One region of the Serratia entomophila genome, then DNA from elsewhere that is predicted to be linked to it. Evidence: predicted binding sites of a transcription regulator. Region 1 holds the regulator's gene; each other region holds the start of a gene.

What was found. Region 1 encodes PhoB, which activates phosphate uptake and scavenging genes when phosphate is short. Its sites were predicted from a motif close to CTGTCATAAAACTGNCNNAT; they were not measured.
Region 2: the regulator PhoB is predicted to act here: its motif matches at 1,744-1,763, upstream of opgB (phosphatidylglycerol--membrane-oligosaccharide glycerophosphotransferase).
Region 3: the regulator PhoB is predicted to act here: its motif matches at 1,482-1,501, upstream of pitA (inorganic phosphate transporter PitA).
Region 4: the regulator PhoB is predicted to act here: its motif matches at 2,016-2,035, upstream of KHA73_RS07715 (heavy metal response regulator transcription factor).

Annotation. Positions count from the first base shown of each region.
Region 1 is NZ_CP082787.1:992,790-996,636, reverse strand. Features, by position in the region: gene KHA73_RS04670 (PstS family phosphate ABC transporter substrate-binding protein) at 1-905, opposite strand, end outside; gene phoR (phosphate regulon sensor histidine kinase PhoR) at 920-2,236, opposite strand; gene phoB (phosphate response regulator transcription factor PhoB) at 2,261-2,950, opposite strand; gene sbcD (exonuclease subunit SbcD) at 3,152-3,847, shown strand, end outside.
Region 2 is NZ_CP082787.1:3,182,046-3,185,892, forward strand. Features, by position in the region: gene KHA73_RS15495 (cupin domain-containing protein) at 1-73, shown strand, start outside; gene KHA73_RS15500 (aldo/keto reductase) at 83-907, shown strand; gene KHA73_RS15505 (transporter substrate-binding domain-containing protein) at 900-1,640, opposite strand; gene opgB (phosphatidylglycerol--membrane-oligosaccharide glycerophosphotransferase) at 1,921-3,847, shown strand, end outside.
Region 3 is NZ_CP082787.1:75,489-79,335, reverse strand. Features, by position in the region: gene KHA73_RS00325 (VOC family protein) at 1-81, shown strand, start outside; gene KHA73_RS00320 (BaiN/RdsA family NAD(P)/FAD-dependent oxidoreductase) at 92-1,294, opposite strand; gene pitA (inorganic phosphate transporter PitA) at 1,596-3,098, shown strand; gene uspB (universal stress protein UspB) at 3,176-3,511, opposite strand.
Region 4 is NZ_CP082787.1:1,544,547-1,548,393, forward strand. Features, by position in the region: gene KHA73_RS07700 (molybdopterin-dependent oxidoreductase) at 1-727, opposite strand, end outside; gene KHA73_RS07705 (cytochrome b/b6 domain-containing protein) at 720-1,325, opposite strand; gene KHA73_RS07710 (hypothetical protein) at 1,336-1,959, opposite strand; gene KHA73_RS07715 (heavy metal response regulator transcription factor) at 2,100-2,771, shown strand; gene KHA73_RS07720 (heavy metal sensor histidine kinase) at 2,768-3,847, shown strand, end outside.

The sequences.
Region 1 (3,847 bases):
AGCGTAGCGGGCGGCAGCGGCAGGTAGCCGTCGTGGTTGACCAGCCCCTGCCCGGTGTCCGACAGTACCCGATCGAGGAAGGCGGCGGTCAGCGGCTCCAGCGGCTGATTGGGCGCCTTGTTGATATAGATGTACAGATAGCGCGCCAGCGGGTAGCTGCCGTTACGCACGTTGACGTCGGTAGGCGCGATATAGTCAGTGCCGTTTTCCGCCAGCGGCAGCAGGCGCACGCCGCTGGCGCGAAAGCCGATGCTGGCGTAGCCAATGCCGTTCAACGAACCGGCCACCGCCTGCACCACCGAGGCAGAACCGGGCAGCTCATTGACCCGCGGCATAAAATCGCCGCCGCACAGCGCGCGCAGCTTGAAATAACCGTAGGTGCCGGAAGCGGAATTGCGCCCAAAACGCTGCAGCGCGCGCGCAGCCCAGTCGCCGCTGAGCCCCAGCTCGCCCCAGCGCGTTAACGGGCGGCTTTCGCCGCAGCGCCGGGTGGCGGAGAAAACGCGATCAAGCTGCTGCAGGTTAAGGCCGCGCAGCGGGTTGTCCTGATGCACCAGCACCACCAGCGCGTCCACCGCTACCGGCACCGCCAGCGGCGCATAGCCGTAGCGGTGTTCGAACGCAGAGACCTCCGCCGCCTTCATCGGCCGGCTCATCGGCCCAAGCTGCGCGGCGCCCGCCGCCAGCGCGGTTGGCGCGGTCGAAGAACCGGCGGCCTGGATCTGCAGGTTAACGTTGGGGTAATGCTGGCTGAAATCTTGCCCCCACAGCGCCATCAGATTCGCCAGGGTATCGGAACCGACGCTGGACAGGTTGCCCGACAGCATGCCGTCCGGTTGCGCCAGCGCGCCACGGCCGGCCAGCAGCGCCAGGCAAAGCAACAGCCATCGGGAAATTCGGGTCATACCTGTCTCTCGCGTTAATTTCTCACCGCATTCTCTGATAAAGCTGCGGGAACAATCAACCGGTTAGGCAAGGTAAAGATGAATCGCGTGCCGTTGCCCGGCTCGCTGAGGATTTCCAGCCGCGCATCGTGGTGGCTGAGCGCATGCTTGACGATCGCCAGCCCCAGCCCGCTGCCGCCGGTCTGTCGCGAGCGCGCCTTATCGACGCGGTAGAAGCGTTCGGTCAGGCGCGGAATATGCTCGGCGGCGATGCCCGGCCCGTTATCGCTGACCTGGAACTGCGCGCCGTGCGGCGTCTGTTGCCAGCTCACTTCGATATTGGTGCCCTTCGGCGTGTGATTGACCGCGTTATACACCAGGTTCGACACCGCGCTGCGCAACTGGTCTTCATTGCCGAACACCTTAAGCTGCTCGTTCACCCGGAAGCTTATCTCATGATTGCCGCCGCTCAGCGACTGCGCCTCGCGCTGCAACACCCGCAGCATCAGCGGGATATCCACCCGTTCGTTCATGTCCACGTTGGGCGCCGCCTCAATACGCGACAGCGTCAGCAACTGTTTGACCAGCCCGTCCATGCGCCGGGTCTGCTCCTGCATGGTGCCCAGCGCCTTGCCGCGCAGCGAACCGTCCAGCTCTTCGTCGCTCATCATTTCCAGATAGCCCTGCAGCACCGTCAACGGCGTGCGCAGCTCGTGGCTGACGTTGGCGAAGAAGTTGCGCCGCGCGCCTTCCAGCTGACGCATCTGCGTCACGTCGCGCGCCACCATCAGCAGTTGGCCTTCGGAATAGGGCATCACGCGGAATTCGACGTAGTGTTCGTTGTTCAGCTGCAGCGTCAGCGGGCGTGAAAACTCCTGCTGTTGCAGATAGTGGCTGAACTCCGGGTAACGCAGCAGGTTGAGAATGTGTTGGCCGTTATCTTCCGGCCAGCGGAAGCCCAGCAAATGCTGCGCCAGCCCGTTGCACCAGAAGATATTGCCTTCGACGGTGGTCATCACCACCGCATCGGGCAGCGACTCGGCCCCGCTGCGAAAGCGCTTGATCAACAACGCCAGCTCGCGGCGGCGGCGGCGGTTGCGCTGCTGCATCTGGTACAGCCCGTAGAACAGCGGCTCCCAGCTCCAGCGCCCGGGGGGCGGCGTCATGCTGCGGTCGATCCACAGCCAGTGGGAAAGTTTGAGTTGATTGTAAAAATTCCACACCAGCGCCGCCAAAGCGGACGCCAGCAGGAACCAGGGCAGATAACCGAAAATCAGCCCCAGCAGCAAAGCAGGCAAACAAAAAAGAGCCAGCTCCAGAGCCAGCCTCTTCCACGACAGACGTTCTAACACGGCGTATTCTCCAGCGCGGCGCGATCAGTAGCGCGTTGAGAACCGGTAGCCGGTGCCCCGAACGGTTTGAACCATTTTGTCATGACCACTGGTCTCTAACGCCTTGCGGAGCCGACGGATATGCACGTCAACGGTACGGTCTTCCACATAAACGTTAGTGCCCCAAACGTGATTAAGCAACTGTTCGCGGCTATAAACACGCTCCGGATGGGTCATAAAGAAGTGCAGCAGCTTGAATTCGGTCGGCCCCATCTCCAGCGCCTGATCGTTGGCCATCACGCGGTGGGAGGAAGGATCCAGACTCAGCCCTTGCATTTCAATCACTTCTTCCACCGCCATCGGGGATATGCGGCGCATGACCGCCTTGATGCGCGCTACCAGCTCCTTGGGGGAAAACGGCTTGGTGATATAATCATCCGCCCCCACTTCCAGCCCGCGCACCCGATCTTCTTCTTCGCCGCGTGCGGTCAGCATCATCACCGGTATATCGCGGGTCAGCGCTTCACGTTTCATATGTTTGATAAACTGAATGCCGGAACCTCCGGGCAACATCCAGTCGAGCAACACCAAATCAGGGAACGGCTCAGACAGGCGCGTCACGGCGCTGTCATAATCCTCGGCTTCCAACGGTTGGTAACCATTCTGTTCCAACACAAAGCACACCATCTCACGGATCGGCGCTTCGTCTTCCACCACCAGTATGCGTCTTGCCATCGTCAATCCTGCCAATGTGTTAGCGATCACAGTTGATTGCGGGCGCCATTATGCGTCAGTTTTGTGACAGATTTATGAAATAAATAGCCATGAAAAAAACCGGTTGTTACAGGCAGTAAGCATAGCGACTATTTCAAAGGACGCAGAAACATCATATTCCCTTTATAATCCCCGCCATTACCTTTTCGCCCCGGGAGTGTCATGCGCCTGATCCACACCTCTGACTGGCATCTTGGCCAGTACTTTTTCACCAAAAGCCGCGCCGCCGAGCATCAGGCTTTTTTGCGCTGGCTGATCGAACAGATCGAGCAACAGCAGGTGGATGCGCTGATCGTCGCCGGGGATCTGTTCGATACCGGCTCCCCACCCAGCTATGCCCGCGAGCTGTATAACCGTTTCGTGGTGGAGCTGCAACGTACCGGCTGCCAGCTGGTGGTGCTGGGCGGCAACCACGATTCCGTGGCGACGTTGAACGAGTCGCGCGAACTGCTTTCCTGCCTGAATACCACCGTCATCGCCAATGCCCAAAGCGACATTGAACGGCAAATCCTGGTGCTGAACCAGCGCGACGGCCAGCCGGGCGCGGTGCTGTGCGCCATCCCCTTTCTGCGGCCGCGCGATCTGCTCACCAGCCGCGCCGGCGAATCCGGCGCGCAGAAGCAGCAGGCGCTGCAGGAAGCGATCGCCGAACACTATCAGACGCTGTATCAGGCGGCCTGCGCCCGGCGCGACCAACTGGGGCTGCCGCTGCCGATCGTCGCCACCGGGCATCTGACCACCGTGGGCGTCACCGCCTCCGACTCGGTGCGCGATATCTACATCGGCACGCTTGACGCGTTCCCGGCTCAGGCGTTTCCCCCCGCCGATTACATCGCGCTGGGCCATATCCACCGTGCG
Region 2 (3,847 bases), 2.2 Mb from region 1:
GCGGCGCGAAGAATCAGACGTGCATTTTGTTGAACCTATCCATAAAAATTTAAAATTTATTACCCATATATAGGAAATTAATATGCCAGATAAAAAACAACTGCTCGCGCGTGACGGAAATGCCATCCCCGCCATTGGCTTCGGCGTTTGGCAGTCCCGGGGAGAAGAATTGATAAATGCCGTGCGATGCGCCCTTGATTCAGGCTATCGGCTAATCGATACCGCCGCTATCTATGGCAATGAGTCCGAGGTCGGCACCGCGATAAAAACGGCGGGGGTGCGCCGCGAAGACGTCTTCATCACCACCAAGCTATGGAACGACAGGCATGACGACGTTGAAAACGCCTTCAGTGAAAGCCTGAGCAAGCTGGGATGCGACTATATCGATCTGTACTTGATTCACTGGCCGGTATCGGGGCAAGACCTGTTCGTCTCCGCCTGGAATGACATGATCAGGCTCCGCGATAGCGGAAGGGTTAAAAACATCGGGGTCAGCAACTTCTCCATCGAACAGATACGCCGGCTGGAAGCTGAAACCGGCGTTATGCCCGCAGTCAATCAGTTGCAGATCCACCCTTTAAACCAGCAACGAGAGCTGGTCGACTGGCTGCGCGTTCAAGGTGTAGTTACGCAGGCCTGGAGCCCGCTCGGCCACGGCAGCCAACATATATTAACCGAGCCGGGCATCCTGAAAATTGCCGCGCGGCATCATAAAACCCCCGCACAAATAATCTTGCGCTGGCTGTATGAAAACCAAATCGTCGCCCTGCCGAAGTCCAGCACGCCGCAAAGAATAAAGGAAAATATTGATATATTTGACTTTAGCCTCTCGGCATCCGAATTGGCGGCAATGAGCGAGCTGGATCGCGGCCTAAACGTCGGCAACGATCCAACCTCTTTCAGATAACGGCGGCCGGCGGCGCTACCGTCACATCGCCCTGGCCGCTGCGCTGCAACGCCGCCTTCACCAGCCCGTTGGCCTTGCAGCGCTCGATAAACGCGTTCACGTAGGCGGCGCCCTGCGTTTTGTGCCGCGGCACCGCCATCGCCTGCCTGATTGCGGTGAAATGCCCTTCCAGAACGCGCAGCCCCGGGTTAGCGGCCGCGGCGGCCAGCAGCGGTTGACGCACGCCCGCCGCCGCCTCCAGCCCCTGCGCCAGAAACAGGGTTATCGCTTCTGCGGAGGTGCCGGCCCGCACCAGCTGTGCCTGCTGCAGCGTACGCGACAGGAACAGATCATAAGCCGCGCCTTTGCCGACCGCGATGCGCACCTCCGGCCTGTCGAGCTGCGCCACCTCATGATAAGGCGCGTCGTTCGCCACCAGGTAAGTCCCCTCGATGATCGCATACGGCGCGCTGAACGCTATCTGCGTCGCGCGCACCGGCTCGATGGCCATAAAAGCCAGGGCCCAGGCGCCGCTGTCCAGATCGGCGAACACCTTGCCCGCCGCATCATAGGCCACCAGCTCCAGCGCTACGCCCAGCTCACCCGCCAGCGCCGCGGCCAGATCGACAGATACGCCCTGTGGCTTGCCGCCCGGCCCCACCTGCGCCAGCACCGGGTTGCCAAGGTTGATCGCCGCCCGCAAAACGCCCTGCGGGGCCAGATCCTCAAGTACCGCCGAGGGGATCGAATGCATGGTTTTCTCCAGAATGGTTGATGAGTTCGGTGCACTCGTTAAGGGTAGAGCCAAACGCCCAGCGAGCAATATTTCGGCACCTTCGCCGCCACAGGCGTGACAGCTGTCACAGTATCGTCACAAATTTACGCAATCGCGCCCGGCGCCGCCTGCGTTGCGCAAACGCGCATTGCCCTGCCGCTTTCAATACGCTATACCCTTCTTTTTTCACGCCCCGCAAGGCCGGCGGCGTGCGCCAGGACAGTAAAATTTTTCTTTCTAATCAGACAGGGCTCGGTGGATGGTCTCAGCATTAATCTCTTTTGTTCTTTTCTTAGCCTCGATTGCCATCTATCGCACCCGGGCCGCCGCCAACCGCTGGTGGTTCGCCACCCTGCTCATCCTGCTCGGCAGCTATCTGGTTCTGAACGTCATCCTGATCGCCAGCAACTACTTCACCGGCGACGGCATCACCGACGCGGTTCTCTATACCCTTACCAGCAGCCTGAAGGGCGCCGGCGTCGGCAAATACGTCTTGCCGTTTATCGGCCTGCTGGCGGGGTTGAGCTTGATTTTCGCCCTGCTGGCCCGCAGCCTGCTGCGGCGCAAGGCCAAAAGGAGCAGCGTGGTTTACAGCGTGCTGGCCGTGCTGCTGGCGCTGTTTTCGGTCAGCACCACCCCGGCGTTTCAGGAGATTTCCCTGCTGGTCAAAAGCCAGATAAGCGGCGACACCGCCGATTTTGCTACCTACTACAAAGCGCCGAAGAAAACCCTGCAGGGCAAACAGCCGAACCTGGTGTACATCTACGCCGAAAGTCTGGAGCGCACCTATCTCGATCGGCAACTCTTCCCCGCACTAGCCGACGATCTGAACCGGCTGCGGGAAGACAGCATCGACTTCAGCAACACTCAGCAGTTGCCGGGCACCGGCTATACCATCGCCGGCATGGTGGCCTCGCAGTGCGGCATTCCGCTGTTCGCCCCCTTTGACGGCAACGCCTCCAGCGCCGTTTCCACCTTTTACCCCGAGAACGTCTGCCTGGGCGACGTGCTGAAATCCGCCGGCTACGTCAACTATTTCTACCAGGGCGCCGAGCTGGCGTTCGCCGGCAAGGACACCTTCCTGACATCGCACGGCTTCGACCATGTCTATGGCTTTAAAGAGCTGCGCGGGCAAATCGCCGATCCGGCCTACAAGAATGACTGGGGCTGGTACGACGATACCGTGCTGGATCTGGTGTACGACAAGTTCGTCGAGCTCTCCAGGCAGCGGCAGAAGTTCTCGCTGTTCACCCTGACCGTCGACACCCACCACCCGGACGGCTTTATTTCCGCCGGCTGCAGCAAAAAGTCCTACGCCTGGCAAAACAAGGATAACCGCTCGCTGAGCGCGGTGGCCTGCAGCCAACAGCACATCGCCGCCCTGATCGACAAAATCAAAAGTTCGCCGTATTTCAGCAATACGGTGATCGTGGTGTCTTCCGACCATCTGGCGATGAACAACACCGCCTACGACATTTTGACCAAGCAGAAGCGCCGCAACCTGTTCTTTATTATCGACGGCACCCGCCCGCAGGCGGAGCAGCACAACGAGAAGCGCAGCACGCTGGACAACGGCGCCACCGTGCTGGACCGCATGGGCGGCGACAACTATATCGGCCTCGGCCGCAGCAGCCTGTCCGGCCCGACGCTCTCCACGGTATTCCTCAACATCGACGAGAAAATCAACGGCTGGAAGCCGGCGGTGATCAAACAGTGGGGGCTGCCGAACAGCATCAGCGATTACAGCATCGACACCCAGAGCCGCAGCTTTACCTTCTCCGGCGTGACCTACAAGGTGCCTTTTATTCTCAAAGTGGCGGAAAACCGCATCGAACCGATGTTTAACGTCTACCTGTCCACGCCGCTGAGAAAGCAGCTGGCCGGCCTGGGCGCGGGGGAAAAGTTTGTCTGGGTCGACAAATGCTATGAGATTGGCCGCGTCTGGGCGCCGCAGCTGGCGCTGAGCACCGATACCTGCGTGGCGTCCGGCACTCTGGCCTCACCGCCGCAGGTAGTGCAGGCCACCGGCAGCCGCTACCGCGGCAAGGTGAGCTTCAACAGCCCGGCGGCGGACAGCGTTGCCGGCTATCAGAACGCCGTCGCCCGTTTGCAGGTGGACGACGCGGCGATGAAATACCGGGCGGATGCCATTGAATTTATGCTGCCGGGCATGCCGGAGCAGGTGA
Region 3 (3,847 bases), 920 kb from region 1:
GAAGGCGACGGGCCGTCCATTTACTTCACCGATCCGGACGGCAATCACGTGGAGCTGAAAGGGCCGGCGGCGCAGGCGTAAGTAATGGTTGTTAGCTGTCCGCAGACGTCGCCAGCGCCTGCGCGCAGGCCCAGGCCGAGCTCCAGGCCCACTGGAAGTTATAACCGCCCAACCACCCTGTCACATCCACCACTTCGCCGATAAAGTACAGGCCCGGCACCTTGTTGGCCTCCATGGTTTTGGAAGACAGCTCTTTGGTGTCGACGCCGCCGAGCGTCACTTCCGCAGTGCGGTAACCTTCGGTGCCGTTCGGCTGCACCCGCCAGTTCTGCAGGGTATCCACCAGCGCCGCCTGCTGCGCCGGGTTCAGCTGCTTCAGCGTCGCCTCCGGCAGTTGCCCCAGCGTCTGCAGGCATTCCACCAACCGCTTCGGCAGGTGCAGCGCCAGCGTGTTTTTCAGGCTTTGGTTCGGGTGCGCCTGACGCTGTTCCTCAAGGAACCCCGCCAGATCCAGCGCAGGGAGTAAGTTAACGCTCACATACTCGCCAGGTTGCCAGTAGCTGGAAAGCTGCAGCACCGCCGGGCCAGACAGCCCGCGGTGGGTGAACAGGATGCTTTCGCGGAAGCTGACGCCGTTTTCGGCGGTGATCACCGCCGGCACCGAGACGCCGGACAGCGTCTGCAAGTGCTCCAGCAGCGGTTTATGCAGAGTAAAAGGCACCAGCGCGGCGCGCGTCGGCAAGACTTTCAGGCCAAACTGCTCCGCCAGCTTATAGCCGAACGGCGAAGCGCCCAGCCCCGGCATCGAAAGACCGCCGCTGGCCACCACAAGTGAGCGAGTACTTACTTTTACGCCATTCAGCGCCAGCTCGAAACCCTGTTCGGTTTTTTCTACGCCCAGCACTTCGCTGCGCAGGCGCGTCGTCACCTGGCCCAGTTCGCACTCCTTGACCAGCAGTTCGACCACCTGCTGCGCAGAGTCGTCGCAGAACAGCTGGCCCAGCGTTTTTTCATGGTAGGCGATGCCGTAGCGGTTAATCAGATCGATAAAATCCCACTGGGTATAACGCGCCAGCGCAGATTTGCAAAAATGCGGGTTGTGCGACAGGTAGGCCGCCGGCTCGGCGTACATATTGGTGAAGTTGCAGCGCCCGCCGCCGGACATCAGGATTTTGCGCCCCGGTTTTTTGCCGTTGTCGAGCAGCAGCACCCGGCAGCCGAGCTGCCCCGCCTGTGCGGCGCAAAACATGCCCGCGGCGCCCGCACCTATTACCACGACATCAAACTGTTCCACCTGAGCCTCACTTATCAAAACCACAATCGCGACAAAAGAGCGCCATATTGCGCCGAATCGCGACCGGTAACCGCTAAATTTACGGCGGCTGATTGTAAAGCCCCTGCGCCGCCAACGCCATAGTAAGAAAATATTACAGAGGTCAGATGAGCATAACGCACTGATACTAAATATGTTTGTCATGCCACCGACATCAATTCGTCATATCTAAATCAAAAAAACGTCATATTTTCCTTTTCCCCGGGCACGGTTGTCACTGATAATGCGCGGCGTTCATGTCCACAAACCTGGCGTAACGCTTATGCTGCATTTGTTCGCTGGCCTGGATTTCCATACCGGCCTGATGTTAATTCTCGCATTGTTGTTCGTGTTGTTTTATGAAGCCATCAACGGCTTTCATGATACGGCCAATGCGGTTGCTACAGTAATTTATACCCGTGCCATGCGTTCGCAACTTGCGGTCGTAATGGCGGGCTTGTTCAACTTTCTTGGCGTGATGCTCGGCGGTTTGAGCGTTGCTTACGCCATTGTCCACCTGCTGCCTACCGATCTGTTGTTGAACGTCAGTTCAGCACACGGATTAGCCATGGTGTTCTCCATGCTGTTGGCGGCGATTATCTGGAACCTCGGCACCTGGTATTTCGGCCTGCCGGCCTCCAGCTCCCATACGCTGATTGGCGCAATCATCGGTGTCGGTTTAACCAACGCCCTGATGACCCACACTTCGGTGGTGGATGCGCTTAACGTCCCGAAAATGATTGGTATTTTCCTGTCATTGCTCATCTCGCCGCTGGTCGGCATGATGGTCGCCGGGCTGATGGTGTTCGCCTTGCGCCGCTATTGGAGCGGCACCAAGAAACGCCAGCGTATCCATATGACCCCTGCGGAACGTGAAAAGCTCGACGGCAAACGCAAGCCGCCGTTCTGGACCCGTATCGCGCTGATCTTGTCGGCGATTGGCGTCAGCTTCTCGCACGGCGCCAACGACGGCCAGAAAGGCATCGGCCTGATTATGCTGGTGCTGATCGGCGTTGCGCCGGCCGGCTTCGTGGTCAATATGAATGCAACAGGTTATGACATCACCCGTACGCGGGATGCCGTGACTCACCTGCAGCAATATTACCAGCAGCACGGCGACGCGCTGTCACACGTGGTGTCCCTGACGCCGCTGGTGCCAAGCCCGGACGACGTTACTGCGCCGAACCAGCCGACCGAATTCCACTGCGACAGCTCCCGCGCCATGCCGGCGATTGAACTGACGCAGGGCCTGCTGAACAATCTGCAGAGCTATGACCAACTGACGGTAGAACAGCGCAGCCACCTGCGCCGCCTGCTGATGTGCGTCACCGACACTGCGGACAAGGTCGCCAAACTGCCGGAAACCTCTGCGGCTGACCAGCGCTTCCTGAAGAACCTGCGTCAGGACCTGCTGCAAACCGTTGAGTATGCGCCGATGTGGATCATCGTCGCTGTCGCTCTGGCGCTGTCGCTCGGCACCATGGTCGGCTGGAAACGCGTCGCCACCACCATCGGCGAGAAGATCGGCAAAAAAGGCATGACCTACGCTCAGGGCGTGTCGGCCCAGATGACCGCGGCGCTGTCGATAGGCGTGGCCAGCTACACCGGCATGCCGGTCTCCACCACCCACGTGCTCTCTTCGGCGGTTGCCGGGACGATGATCGTGGACGGCGGCGGCGTGCAAAGCAAAACCGTGAAGAACATCCTGTTGGCCTGGTTACTGACCCTGCCTATCTCGATTCTGCTCTCCGGCGGCCTGTATTGGCTGGCGCTGAAGTTCATTTAAGCGGTTGACGGCATAAAAAAAGGCGGCCCGGGATGGCCGCCTTTTTTGTGCCTGTCGCTCAGAGGAAGCAGGCGAAATCAATACCAAATCATCAGCGCAATCAGGCTGACCACCACCAGGCCGCACAGCGCCGAGGTCAGCATAAACTGCCCGCGCACCCGCTCGCAGCGGCGAATAAATTCCGGATCGTGGTGTTCGACATAGCGCTGCGCAAAGATATAGCGCACCAGCCTAAGCTGCTTGCTGGGCTGCCCGTGGGCGGTAAAGAAACCGCCGCCGTCGACATATTGATACAGCAGCGGGTCGCAGCCGCGCAGCACCACCAGCAGCGCGCGCAGAGAAGAGTAATACCGCACCATGTTTACCACACACACCACACATAAAGCCCAAAACAGCGCGACGGTACTGATCATGATAGCCCCCTCAAGGCGTTGTTATCCGCGGCCATCCGCCGGGTCCAACCGCCCTACTACCTATACCCAATACTTTGCTGGAGCATACCGCTCCCATCCCCTTTTGCACCGCACGGGCCACGCACATCACCCACAGCCTTTGCAGGCGGCTCATGGCTATGCCAACGGCACAGCCGCACAATCCCACTCAGAAGAGAAATGGTAAGGCCCATATTCATCATTGTAGGTTAATGAAACGCAAACTGGCCTGAGCAGTAGATAAAATTTACCGCAACGCGCCGATTTGTCATCTACCGAAGCGTTATAAGTGATAACCCTGTCCGTGATTAGTCGTTT
Region 4 (3,847 bases), 550 kb from region 1:
AGCCGCCCGGATTGGTGTCGCTGACGAAAATGGCGGCGATATGTTTGGCGTTCTTGAACCCCAGTTTGGTGGGCACCCGCAGCCGCAGCGGGTAGCCGTAGTCCGCCGGCAGCGCCTTGCCGCCGAAATCCAGTGCCAGAATGGTTTGCGGGTGCAGCGCCGTGGCCATATCGATGCTCGAGTAGTAGCGGTCAGCGCATTTAAAGCCGACGTAGCCGGCGTGCAGATCGGCGCCGACGTGCTGCAGAAAAGCGCGCAGCGGCACGCCGCCCCACTGGCCGATGGCGCTCCAGCCCTCGATGCAGATGAGCCTGGTGATCTGGCTTTGCTGCGGCAACCGCTGCAGCTGTTCCAGCGTCCAGGGCGCTTTTTTCTCCACCTTGCCGGAGACCTCGAGCCGGTAACCGGCGAGATCGATCTCCGGCACGTTGTACTCGGGGTAAAAGGCGTTGAACGGGAAGGGGTCGGTAATCTGGTCGGAACGGTAGGTTTGCGCCAGCCGCTGGCCGCTGAACAACCATGCCTGCACGCGATCGTTCCAGCGTGACATCGCCCACAGCACTTTATCCACCTGGTCGCCGTCCTGCATGTTGCAGCCGGTCAGCATGGCGATGCCGCCCAGCGTCAGCCCAGAGCGCAGCATCAGGCGGCGCTGCAGGTTCACCAGCTGCTTTTTCTGATCCGGCTCCAGCGCCGGCGCCGTGGGGCGTTGTTTCTTGTCATTCATGCTTGCCACCTGCGATCATCGCCCACAGCGTGCGCGGCACGACGATCACCATCAAAACGTGGATCACCACAAACAGGCCGATGCCGGCCATGGCGAAAAAGTGCACGTAGCGTGCGGTATCGAAACCGCCGAACAGGCTCACCAGCCCCTGCAGCTGCACCGGTTTCCAGATAGCCAACCCGGAGAGCACCAGCAGCAGCCCCAGCGCCAGCACGCCGAGATACATCAGCTTCTGGATGGCGTTATAGCGGCCATGTCGGTGCCGCAGGCGCAACGTCATCGCCTGCCAAATATCCCGCCGCAACGCGCCGAGGCTGAGCGGCAGCAGGTCATGACGAAAATGGCCGCTGAACAGGCTCCACAGCAGATAGCACAGCCCGTTGAGCGCCAGCAGCCACATCACCGCCAGATGCCAGCCAATCGCGCCGCCCAGCCAGCCGCCGAGCGTCAGCTGCGGCGGAAAGCGGAAGCCGAACAGCGGCGAAGCGTTGTAGATTTCCCAGCCGCTCATAAACATGCAAATCATGGCGAACAGGTTAACCCAGTGGGTCAGGCGGACCGGCCAGCGATGCGCCGGCCGCGGCGCGTTGGCGTTCATCATCTTCTCCTTACATCGGCGGTACGGTGCCGTCTTTGCCGGCGGAGATGCGGGTGGCGACGCGTTCGCCTTTGTCGTCGGTGGAGAACAGCACGATGTGCACGCCCGGTTTCAGCAGGCTGCGCTCGCCCGGATCCAGGGTGACTATCGGCACGTCTTCCGGCACGATGACGGTTTTCTGTTGGTTGCCATAGTTAACGGTCAGCGTGCGGCCATTGGACTTCACCAGCTTGCCGACGGTGCCGTTGGTCATGGTGTCCACCTTGCCGTCGGCCGACTCCCAGGCGGAGTGCCCTTCGCCGGTGCCGCGCAGGCTGGCGGCGAACACGTGCACCTCCAGCGCCTTGAGGGTGCCGTCAGGCTGGGGTACGGCGGCGGTGCCGATAAAGCTGTCGGGCTTGATGTCGTCCAGCGTGCCCTTGGATACGCTCAGCACCTTGGTCTGATCGTTAAGCTTGACGCTGATTTTTTCGCCTTTACGGTCGGTGAGCTGCAAGCTGCTGTCGGATACCTGATCGATAGTGCCGCGCAGCGGCGCGATCGCTTTGCCCGGCGTTTGGGCCGCAGCCGCGGCGCCGCTGCACAGCATCAGGGTGGACAACAGTAAACCGGCAATACGATGACGGGTAATCATAACCTTCTCCTGAAATGGGTTTGCCGGTTAAGCATGGTTTAACAACCGGGACAGCACCATGTCCGTTTGATGACATTAATGTCATCAAATTTGTCCGCCGGAACTGCTAGTATTTTTTCAGGCGTAAAGAGGCAGAGAAGATGCGGATATTGGTGGTTGAAGACGATGCCGGCACCGGGGATTACCTGAAGAAAGGGCTGGGCGAAGCGGGATACGGCGTCGATCTGGCGCGCAACGGCACCGACGGGCTGTTTCGGGCGTTGGAGCATGATTACGACGCCATCGTGCTGGACGTCATGCTGCCGGGGCTGGACGGTTGGCAGATTATCGAGGTGCTGCGCAAGAAAAGCGACGTGCCGATCCTGTTTTTGACCGCGCGCGACGGCGTGCAGGACCGCATTCACGGCCTGGAGCTGGGCGCCGACGATTACCTGATCAAACCCTTTTCCTTTACCGAACTGGTCTTGCGTCTGCGCACCTTGCTGCGGCGCGGGCCGGTGCGCGAGGCCGATCATTACGCCATCGCCGATCTGCAGCTCGACGTGCTGCGCCGCCGGGCGGTGCGCCAGGAGGTGGTGATCCCGCTGACCAACAAGGAGTTTATGCTGCTGCACCTGCTGGTGCGGCGCGAGGGTGAAGTGTTGTCGCGCACCCTGATCGCCTCGCAGGTATGGGACATGAATTTCGACAGCGACACCAACGTGGTGGACGTGGCGATCAAGCGGCTGCGGGCCAAAATCGACCGGCCGTTCGACATCAAGCTGATCCACAGCGTGCGTGGTATCGGCTATGTCTGCGAGCCGCGCTCATGAGGGGGCTGGCCCAACGCTGGCGCAGCCTGTCGTTGACGCTGCGCACCGCCATGCTGTTCGCGCTGGTGGCGGCGCTGGTGGTGAGCGGCACCGGCTGGTACTTGTTCAGCGCCATGCGGCAGGAAATGATCCTGCGCAGCGATCTGCAGGTTACCGGGCGGGTGGCGTATTTTCGCCATTTGCTGAGCCAGCGGTTTCCTCTGGCGCGGCTTACCGCCAATACCGGCCTGTTTGAAAACATGCTGGGCAACGAACAGGACGTGCTGATTTTTCAGCATCCGGGGCAAAAGCCGCTCATCAACGTCAACCCCGCCCGGCTGACGCTACCGCCGATAGCGCCGACGCCAACCGACAAGCCTCAGCGGCTTGATGCGATGCGCGGCGGCGAAACCCCACTGGGCGTGCCGATGCGCGCGGCCTCGGCGCTGGTGCGGCTGGAGGACGGCACGCTATTGCAGATTTCCGCCGCGCACGTGTTGGTGAACGAACAGAAAATGCTGGCGCGCTATTTGACGCGCATCGTCGCGGCGGTGGCGGTGGCGTTCTTGCTGATTGCGCTGCTGGGGTATGGCGTGATGCGTCGCGGCCTGAGACCGCTGTGGCGCATGGCGGCGCAGGCCGCGGCGATAGCGCCGAACACGCTCTCTACCCGCCTGAGCGAGCAGGGGGCGCCGCAGGAGCTGCAGCAGCTGACGCGGTCGTTTAACGCCATGCTCGAACGCCTGAATGAGGGCTACCAGCGGCTGACGCAGTTCTCCGCCGATCTGGCGCATGAAATTCGCACCCCGGTAGGGGCGCTGATGGGGCACTGCCAGGTGGCGCTGTACCAGCCGCGCAGCGTGGAAGAGTATGAGACGCTGCTGCTGAACAATATGGAAGAGCTGGAGCGCATTTCGCGCATGGTGGAGAACATTCTGTTTCTGGCGCGCGCCGACAATGCGCAATCGGCACTGAATTACCGCCGCCTTGACGCGGCGCAAGAGCTGCAACGGGTCGCCGACTATTTTGAAGGGCTGGCGGAAGAGCGCGGCATTACCCTGAGCTGCGAAGGCGAAGGGGCGCTGTGGGCGGATGGC